Regions from separate parts of the Okeania sp. genome, predicted to be linked through region 1. Evidence: riboswitches for the same ligand, from Rfam matches in the RefSeq annotation. Region 1 holds a riboswitch; the other holds the start of a gene.

Region 1 (5,077 bases):
TTATTACTTGATTTTTATCAACCATATCTAAAAGTTGAAAAGGTGTATAGGTTCCATCAAATACTTCTACACTAGCATCACTAATTGCAACTTCTATGGCTTCTTCTAATATTTCTTGCCACTGGTCTTGTTTTATATAATAGGATTTTTTATTTTCTTGAATATTGATCTTTTTAATTTCTATTAATGAACCACGAATGGAAGCTACCCAAGAATTTGTTAATCTCTGCTCTAGTTAATTTTTAATGAGATGTATTAACATCCTAATTACAAAAGATTTTATTGCATTGATTTTTGTTTGGCGGCTCATTCCATCTAATTCATATATCAAAGCTAAAGCATCTTCGTAGCGTTGTTCTAAAATACTATTTTTTAAATCTTCTAATTCTTGAATCATTACTGTTACTTCTTTAATATTTACTTGTTATCAAAATAACATGGGTCTAAAACCCTACCTTTTAAGGCGTAATATTTTTGGAGCCTTGCTCAAATCCCCGTTACAAAAATATAGTAGTTTAACTTCAAAATGAGACGTTTTTTCGTCTGAAATTCCCTCATAACAAAAAAGCTTTGTCTCAATCTAAAGTTAAATGACTATAACTTCTGACTTCTGACTTATAACTTCTGACTTCGTTAATTCTGCCTCCAGTCTTCTCCACCAGGCAACTCAATTAAAAAATCATCAACAACTTTTGGTAATTCTTTTTTAGAGTAATTATAAGTTAATTCTAGTAAATTTTTAGCTATAGTCATTATCTTATTTCTATCAACCATATTGAGTAGTTGAAAAGATGTATAAGCACCACCTAAGACTTCTATACTAGAATCACGAATTGCAATTTCTATTGTTTCTTCTAATATTTCTTGCCACTGGTCTTGTTTTATATAATAGGATTTCTTGTTTTCTTGAAGGTTGATTTTTTTGATTTCTATTAATGAGCCACGAATAGAAGCTGCCCAAGAATTTGTTAATCTCTGCTCTAGTTGATTTTTAATGAGATGTATTAACATCCTAATTACAAAAGATTCAATGGCATTAATTTTTGCTTGCCGACTCATTCCATCTAATTCATATATTAAATTTAGAGCATCTTCGTAGCGTTGCTCTAATATACTATTTTTTAAATCTTCTAATTCTTGAATCATCTTGTTTGTGGCAAAGGAAATTTTAAAAGTAGGAGGTAAGCATTCAGGCGTCAGCACTTCAGCTATCAGCTATTACTTTCAGTTTTAGATAAAAGATTTACTAATTGAGTCAGAATTTATACTTACTGTAAAAACTGGCTGAAACACTCTATATTCATTAAAACCCCCTTATGAGAACTGAGAGCTAATAGCTATTTGCGCAGCATTCCACAGGAAATACTTACAGTAGGAGTTTAGACTGATCTGGTTTGAGATTCGATTTTAAGATACTTAATCCTAATTATACCAAGTGCGAAAAAATAGTATCATATCATGTCTTATTAAATAACTGTAATCAACAATGTTTACAGCTAATAACTGATAACTGAAATGACCTAACCTGGTAGGGAAGTTGCATGCAATATCCCTACATTGTGATTAATTAATGTTACTTGATATTAGGGCTAATACCAGTTTTATATGAGGTTGCATAGAATGACAAAATTCATAAATGATCTATCTGTACCTACATCTATCTGCGGTCAATTATGCTTTCAATATTTTTCTATGCAGCTTCATTTCAATTTGGTATAAAGCCCTACTACAAACAAAAACTTTTTTTATCGTTAATTATCTGGACATGATATTATGTTATGTCTATTTGGATAACCATTATAAATATCTCCAGAAAAGAAGGAATAGGGAGAAATCATTGATAATTTATGGATAATAATTGATTTTATTTTTAATTTTTACCATGATGTGTAATAAAAAAAATTAGGTAGTAGTTTGCAGCAACTATTTATCAAGAGGTTCGTGACCAAACCCCTATAGTTATACTGAAAAATAGCTGTTTTTTCCCATTCCCTTTGTTCCCGACTCCCAACAAATAATATCTAAGGAACTTGCCAAATACGTTGATGATATTCTTCTGGTTGAGCATAGGGGTCAACTACAGAATGATTATGGTCGTGACTATGATTATGTGAGTGAGAATGGTGATGATGACCGTGAGAATGTTCCTGATTACTAACAGCAGCTAAGCGAAACTTACACATTTCACAGTTCATTTGTACCTCTCCTAACTGTGTCTCTATTTCTCTTTCTCGTAATAATTCTAATAATGTTGGATGCGCTCCCATTTCTGGTAGACAAGTCATAGAAATATCTGGATATTGTTCTTGTTGTTGGGCTGTAATATCAAATATTTTCTTGACTAAAACACCAGTAAATAGAAAGTATGGCAAAACAATAATTCGCTTCGGTTGATATAATCTAGCTCGCCGAAAACCTTCTTCTAAACGAGGGTGAGTAATGCCAATAAAACAAGTTTCAACTGTTAGATAGCCACTGCCTTCCCATAACATTCGAGCCAGTTTATAAACATCTCCATTCGCATCAGGATCGCTCGAACCTCGTCCTACAAATAATAAGACTGTTTCAGAGGGATTAAAATTAGTTTCTTCTAATTCTGTAAGTCGCGATCGCCACAATTCTAAAATCTTTGGAGTAATACCAAAATGCCGCCCATAATGGAATTTGATTTGAGGATGTCGTTGTCTTGCCCTGTCTAATTCATTGGTAATATCAAATTTATTGTGGCGAGCTGCAAATAATAAAATTGGTAAAGCAGATAATTCTGTGTAACCTTGTTCTACACATTTATCTACTCCTTCTTGAATAGTTGGACCTGTTAATTCTAGAAAGCAAGGTATTACAGGCCGAGATTTATCTAAATTTTGATATGCTGCAACAAAATCTAAAAAAGTTTCTTTTCCATCAGCATCTCGTGTACCATGACCTATCAATAATAAAGGTCTTTGTAGTGGTAATTGAGGCAATTTATAACTTGTAGAGATACTACTTATTTCTTCTGTTGAAGTTAGAGTATTTTGTGTTTTTATTTCGGAGTTTTGAGTTGAATATTTCATTAATTATTCTTTCCCGTGTCAGGCAGGAAGTTAGGGTTTACAAGTGATAAGTAGGTGTTCTGGCTGATCGATTAATTAGTAAGTAGTTATTGATTTTTTCTATTAACTATTTTTGTCGATTTACAGTTGCCGCACAGCCCCGGACTTGCACCGGAGTTTCCCCACTTTTTTCACAAAAAATATATAGCAATTAGTAGATCGCCCATAGGCAGTCAAATTTTTTTTCTTTATCTTGTCTAGTTTTCAAGTACACAAACTGCTATAAATTATTGTCACCAAAAGTTGCCAGTATTTCCCTACAATAACTTAACTTTTAGTTATTTTAGCAGACTTAATTTTTTATTAATTCTTAAAGATTTATAGACAGCCATTGTTAAAGTCATTCATACCAAATCCACTGATAAAAAGCTAGTTTTTCCCAAGCTGTCCTCAACTTTTTGCCTCCTGCCTTCTGTCTCACTCTTGTAATTAACCAGATTTAGTATCACCTCAGCATAGTTTTTTTTTAAGCCAAAGTCTGTATGTTCTTTCAATCATCAAAGCTGCTGTAATCATAGTCAGGACTTACGCAAAGACACTGTGTATAGAGTCCAGTAACTATTGGACAATAGTTATGAGTACTATATATAGCGTATCTGCGTAAGTCCTAAAATAGTTCAAATTACCTTTTATATCATGTCCCGATAATTAGTAGACCTCTCCAGAAAAGAGGGAACAGGCAACAGGGAACAGGCAACAGGGAAGAACAATTGATAATTTATGGATAAGAATTGATTGTCTTTTTGATTTTTGGAGATGTCTAGCGATCAAAAAACTTTCTCTTTCTTCTTCTTTCTTTCCTCCTGACTCCTGAAAACTGAGTCGTTTATTTATAACTAGGGCTTGCTGATTAATTATAAAAGTATTGATATATAAAGGTTTGAGCATTTTTAGGGTCGAATTGCAGTGCGCCTGTTTCAGTTGAAAGCGCTCAAAAAGCTAGTATTTTGGGCTGACTATGGCAGAAAAATCACTCTTACAATTCTTACTCCTACTTCCTCTATAATTCCCATTTCTCCTGTCTCCTGTCTCCTACCCCTACTAAAAGACTTTTTCAGCAAGCCCTAACTATTTAGCCGGACATGATATTACTTTGTTTTTTCATTCTGTTAAGCACTCCAGCAAAATGGCGTGGCAGATGAAACTAAGGTTGCGCACTAGAAAAAATTTTGATATAGTAAAACCATGGGGGTAGCTCGCATATATACATGATTTTTTAGTCAACTAAAAAAAATAGCGAACGTAGGGAACGTAAAGATAATATTACTGAAAGGGATATTTTTAATAGAAAGTAGTCATAAAATACCCCTCACTCTTCTAAATATTCATTTAACTATTAAAAAAGTTTAAGCTGTCAAATATTAGGCCAAAATAGTAGTTTTAGTATTGATACTGATAAAGAATATCTACAAAAGAAAAAATATCCAAAGTGTGGACTTGTGGAAAGCAAAAGAAAGTTCTGCGGGATATAGGAAAATAAAAAAAATCAGCTTTCAGATGATATTTATAATTTAAAGAAACAATCATCTCTTATTTATAAGCTTAACTTTATACTATATTAAAACCAGTCTTAAGCTGAAAAAAAGTTGTGAGGAGAAAACAATCTTTCACCTCTAACGGCAATTCTCAACCAGAGTTAGCCCAGAATATTCAAAACTAATTAAGCAAGATTGGTAACAAAACGATAGAATCGTAAGCCGTAGTATCTGACCACATAATTCTGAAAATTACTATGAATGACACAACTAACGAATTACTCGAAAATATGCCCAGGGAGCAGAGAGTTGGGCAACTGCGCAACTTAATTGAAACTTTACACATAGCTGATGAAGTGGCCAATAAAGGCTATCTGATCACCAGCTCAGAGTTAGCAGATTTAATGGACATCAATGCTAGTGCTGTTACCAGCCGTGGAGACCATTGGGTTTGGCGGAACTGGGTTGTATCTAGAGTACGTCGTGAAGGAAACCAAAGTGCGATTC
Region 2 (5,077 bases), on a different contig from region 1:
CAAAGTCTGCTACTTGCAATAACCTTAACAAAACATTCTCTACATCATCCCCTACATAACCAGCTTCTGTAAGGGTCGTTGCATCTGCTACTGCAAATGGCACATCTAGTAATTCTGCTAGAGTTTGGGCTAACAGAGTCTTTCCACAACCAGTTGGGCCAATTAATAAGATATTAGATTTTTGTAATTCCACATCAGGGTCAACACTGTTATCGGAATTATGATTTGTTTGACAACTTAGACGTTTGTAGTGATTATATACTGCTACTGACAGTACTTTTTTTGCCTGTTTTTGTCCAATTACGTGATGATCTAAGTATTGATTAATTTCTGTAGGTTTTGGAACTGCTTCTAAGGAAGGTTTGCTCTTACCTGAATAATTATTATTTGCTAATTGCGATCCGATTTGGTTAGCGGAAGTATCATCTTTTCTAGAGTTAAAAATTTCTTCTTCTAATATTTCGTTACATAGTTCTACACATTCATCGCAAATATAAACCCCAGGACCTGCTATTAACTTACGGACTTGATCTTGGGACTTGCCACAAAATGAGCATTTAAGATGAGAATCGTATCTGGACATACTTGTTTTCTTCCTTGATGATGGGGATCGTTTTTTCTGAGGAGTTCAAAAGCTGTTATTTGATATTTAGGAATTGAAAAATCCAGCAGATTAGTCATATTTAAGTCTGAATTTCACAACTTCTTGTGTTTATAGTTTCAACTCAACTCTGATTATATATATTTTTTAAGCATTTTAATTTTTCAATAGGATAATTGAAATAATTTACTATAGTAATTCCCATACTTGTAAGGTACAAAATTCGTAATTTTTAGGGAACAGGGGACAGAATATAAATCAAAGATAGGTGTATCTCACGTTTACGGAGAAACTCTATATGAGATTTATCTACTCAGAACGTTTAATAAGTATGAGCATCTGGCCTGATTATTTGAAACTCAAAAAATAAAAATAAGTTTGGTCTGAATCATTAACAATTGTAGCTTGGATTATGATTATATTATATCCACAATTTCTTAGTTTTTTGCATAATCTAGATTTAGATACTGACTAACTATATTTTTTTAAAAGATGTATTAAGTTGTATTAAGCAGAAAATGTTGAAAATTTTATAAAAATCAAAAATATTTTGAGTGAGAAGAGAAATATTGTGATATAGTTTTCAAACTATGTTGGTTCTAGCGAGGGTTAGTCGTTAGAAGTAAGGGGAAAGTTTGGTGTAAATCCAACGCTGTCCCGCAACTGTGAAATGAGTTTAGTAAAATCTAAAATTTCATTAAGCCAGAATGCCCACCAACATTATTAAAAATGATAATCAATACATCTGCGAGGTACGGATGAAAGATAGACATTACAAGCCTACCAAAAGTAGGATTGCTCATCAATTGCATAGAGTAAAAGTAATTTTCGCACTGGCAATTTTAATTTTTTTCAGCACAATAGAATCGGCAATAGCTCATCATCCAATGGATGGAAAAACACCAAGTAATTTGTGGGAAGGTTTTCTATCTGGTGTAGGACATCCAATTATTGGAATAGATCACCTGGCTTTTGTAGTTGCAGTTGGATTAATTGCAGTAGGAATCCCCAATGGTATATCAATAATAGCATCTTTTCTCGCTACAGTAATATTAGGAACAGGTATACATCTTCTCAGTATTGATTTACCTTTAGCAGAGATAGCGATCGCTCTATCAGTAGTTGCTTTTGGTACAATGCTAGTTCTCAAACAGAAGCTGAGTCTCCAATTATTAAGTATTTTTGCAGCTATTGCGGGTATCTTTCATGGTTATGCTTATGGAGAGGCAATTATTGGTGCAGAAATGACACCTTTATTTGCATATTTGTTCGGCTTTACAACGGTGCAGTTATTAATAGCATTATTGGTAATGAAATCTGCTGAATTAGTCAGTAATTCTTGGGAAAATAAATTCTTTCTTGTAATGCGCTTCCTGGGTTTGGCAATAGGTGCTATTGGAATGGTATTTTTCACCAGCGCCATATCTTAGTTAATAGCACAATTAAATTCCTGGAAATTATCAAAAAAACAAAATGTCTACGCCACAAATATTGTTTGTTTGTACTACTTGTGCGAGTGTTTGGAAAAATGGGAAACGACAAGGCATTAGTGGAGGAGAAAAACTACTTGATCGACTTTCCCAACAATATAAAAATTGGCATTTAAGGGATAGGTTTTCTATCAAGCCAATAGAATGTATGAGCGCTTGTAGTCACTCTTGTGCTATTTCTTTTGCTGCCCCTGGTAAGCACACTTATGTATTTGGAGATTTACCATCTCAAACAGAAGTTTTGTCAGAAGTATCAGCAGCAGTATTAGAATGTGCCAGTCTATATGATGCTAAATCTGATGGATTATTATCTTGGTCGGAAAGACCTGAGCAGTTAAAAAAAGGTGTTTTAGCTAGAATTCCACCATTGAAATAGCAGTCAGCACCTCAGCAGTCAGCTATCAGCTTATCAAGGTGTTTCATTAATTGATAATGGATAATTGATAATTGATAATTACCTCTGGTTAAAACCGAGAGGATTGAAAATAAGGAAATATTATTTCTTCTCTTGGTTGATTGGATATGGCGAGGGGACCCGCTCTTGACAGAGTCGCTCCGCTTTATATGTTGCGGAGCAAAATGCCATCCCTCAACCGCTTTTTTCCCCTTAAAAGGGGAGGCTTTAAACCAGAATAATTTAATTATTAATTATTAATTATTAATTATTCGGTAATGAATGGGGATTTTAATCATCCATAAAAAGCGCACCACGGGCTTTTTAGAATAAGCGTGGGGACTTAAACCCTTGGATTTTTAGCTGTTAACGCAGTTCCTCTGCAAGAAGCTAGCTAAATGCTGGTAATCAGAGCATTCCGGAACGGAAAAGCTAATAGCTAGTTAATTTCGTAAGTATTTCCTGCGGAATGCTTATAAAAAATCATCAATAAACAGTATTAAAATTTATGAGTGCAAAAATTCCCGTTACTGTAATTACAGGCTTTCTCGGCAGTGGAAAAACTACAACAATTCGCCATTTATTACAAAATAATCAAGGTCGTCGTATTGCAGTTTTAGTTAATGAATTTGGAGAAGTTGGCATAGATGGAGAATTACTACGTTCCTGTCAAGTTTGTGATGAAGAAGATGTCACTAATAACATTGTTGAACTAACAAATGGTTGTCTTTGTTGTACAGTGCAAGAAGAATTTTTTCCGACTATCCAGCAACTATTAAAACGCCGAGAAAAAATCGATAGTATTTTAATAGAAACTTCTGGTTTAGCATTACCTAAACCTTTAGTACAAGCATTTCGTTGGCCGGAAATTAAGACTTCTGCAACTGTAGATGGAGTTGTTACTGTTGTTGATTGTGAAGCAGTAGCAAATGGTACTTTAGTAGGAGATATTGATGCTTTGGAAGCTCAACGTCAAGCTGACCCAAATTTAGACCATGAAACACCAATTGAGGAATTATTTGAAGACCAGTTAGCTTGTGCCGATCTAGTGTTATTAACTAAGGTTGATATGGTTGATGAAGCTACTTCTGATAAAGTACAAAATTGGTTAAAGGAACAGTTACCTAAAACTGTAAAAATAGTTCCTTGTATTGGGGGAGAAATTAGTCCGGATGTATTGTTAGGATTTAATGCAGCAGTTGAAGATGATTTAGATGCTCGCCCTAGTCACCATGATACGGAGGAAGATCACGAACATGATGATGAAATTAATTCTGTTCATTTAATTTTAGATCGAGAGTTTGAACCGAAAGAGTTAGTAGAAAAGTTGAAAAAGTTAGCGATAAATGATGAAATTTATCGAATTAAGGGTTTTGTTGCGGTGCCAAATAAACCAATGCGTTTAGTTTTACAAGGGGTTGGTTCGCGCTTTGATTATTTCTATGACCGTCAGTGGCAAAAAGAGGAAGTTAGTCAGACTAAGTTAGTTCTAATTGGCCGTCATTTACAGCTAGAAAAAATTCAGTCTGAGTTGGGAAAAAAATTCTCTAATTAACTAGCTATCAGCTAGGGCACGGTTCAGCTATCAGCCTAAAAATTTGTGTATATAATTGATTGCTCTGCTGATTAAATCTCAAAGCACTGACATATAGAGGTTTTAGCCTTTAAAGGATTGAAAAAAGTGTCTGGTATCACGTTGAAAACTCTCAAAAACTTAGTATAAAAGGCAGGGGGGATAGCAGAAAAATCACGAGCGACAATATCAGACTATCTCTTAATTACAGCAGTTTTGGAGTTGATGAGGTACAAAATTTTAGGACTTTAGGGAGTATTAACCCACCCCTAACCCCTCCGGTGGACGGGAATTTGGCAGTAGAGAAAAAAGATTAATTTTCAAACGGTACCTCACTATCCGCGCAAAGTGCTGTAATTTCTCATTTCCCCTAATTAAGCTTTGCTGATTAATTCTCAAATAATTACCAGATAAAGGTTTTAGCCTTTTTAAGCATTAAAAAAGTACATGGTTTTCAGTTCTTCATGCTCAAAAAGGAGCGCATTTCTAGCGCATAGTTGGGCAAAAAAATTTTTCCCTACTCCCCCACTCCCCTACTACCTAAAAAAGACTTTTTCAGCAAAGCGCTGTAAATCTCAAAGTACTCTTTTGATAAAGATTTTAGCATTTTTGATTTGGTTGATAATATTTTGTTTTAGAGGTTTAAATTAGATGTAGTTATAGATTTATGTTTTTGGTTTTAATATTTTAAACTTTACCGTTTTGGTCTGATTTTTAAATGGGGAAATTTTTCTGACTTGATTAACGAGGTTTCAATCTTTTTAGGGGTTTTTTTCAATTTTGTGATATTCTATACTTGTGATATCATTGGCCTATTTTATATCTTGATTGAGTTTTAAGACTGTTAATTCCTATTTTAGCGTTGTCTTGTCCGATCTTTCTTTGAATTTTATTTGCTCAAAATGACTAATTTTTCTTTGGTCGTTTTTTGCTGTTTTGACAAAAAGTTGTTTGTGTGGTATGTAAAGGTAGTTTTTTCGATTTTCGGGAAAAGTTTTACGTTGAATAAAAAGTCTGGC

Evidence for each region. A riboswitch is a leader RNA that binds a small molecule or an ion and turns the genes downstream of it on or off. The one in region 1 is predicted to bind cobalamin.
Region 2: linked by a shared signal. The riboswitch ahead of AC3DU7_RS00650 (HupE/UreJ family protein) and the one ahead of AC3DU7_RS06945 (sirohydrochlorin chelatase) in region 1 are both predicted to bind cobalamin.

What each region holds. Positions count from the first base shown of each region.
Region 1 is NZ_CEZPJD010000074.1:11,774-16,850, forward strand. Features, by position in the region: gene AC3DU7_RS06930 (hypothetical protein) at 1-25, opposite strand, end outside; gene AC3DU7_RS06935 (hypothetical protein) at 236-397, opposite strand; gene AC3DU7_RS06940 (DUF29 family protein) at 634-1,203, opposite strand; gene AC3DU7_RS06945 (sirohydrochlorin chelatase) at 2,022-3,056, opposite strand; cobalamin riboswitch at 3,089-3,258, opposite strand; gene AC3DU7_RS06950 (hypothetical protein) at 4,828-5,077, shown strand, end outside.
Region 2 is NZ_CEZPJD010000003.1:23,422-28,498, reverse strand. Features, by position in the region: gene clpX (ATP-dependent protease ATP-binding subunit ClpX) at 1-583, opposite strand, end outside; cobalamin riboswitch at 1,179-1,334, shown strand; gene AC3DU7_RS00650 (HupE/UreJ family protein) at 1,309-2,031, shown strand; gene AC3DU7_RS00645 (DUF1636 domain-containing protein) at 2,075-2,467, shown strand; gene cobW (cobalamin biosynthesis protein CobW) at 2,994-4,040, shown strand; gene AC3DU7_RS00635 (hypothetical protein) at 4,910-5,077, opposite strand, start outside.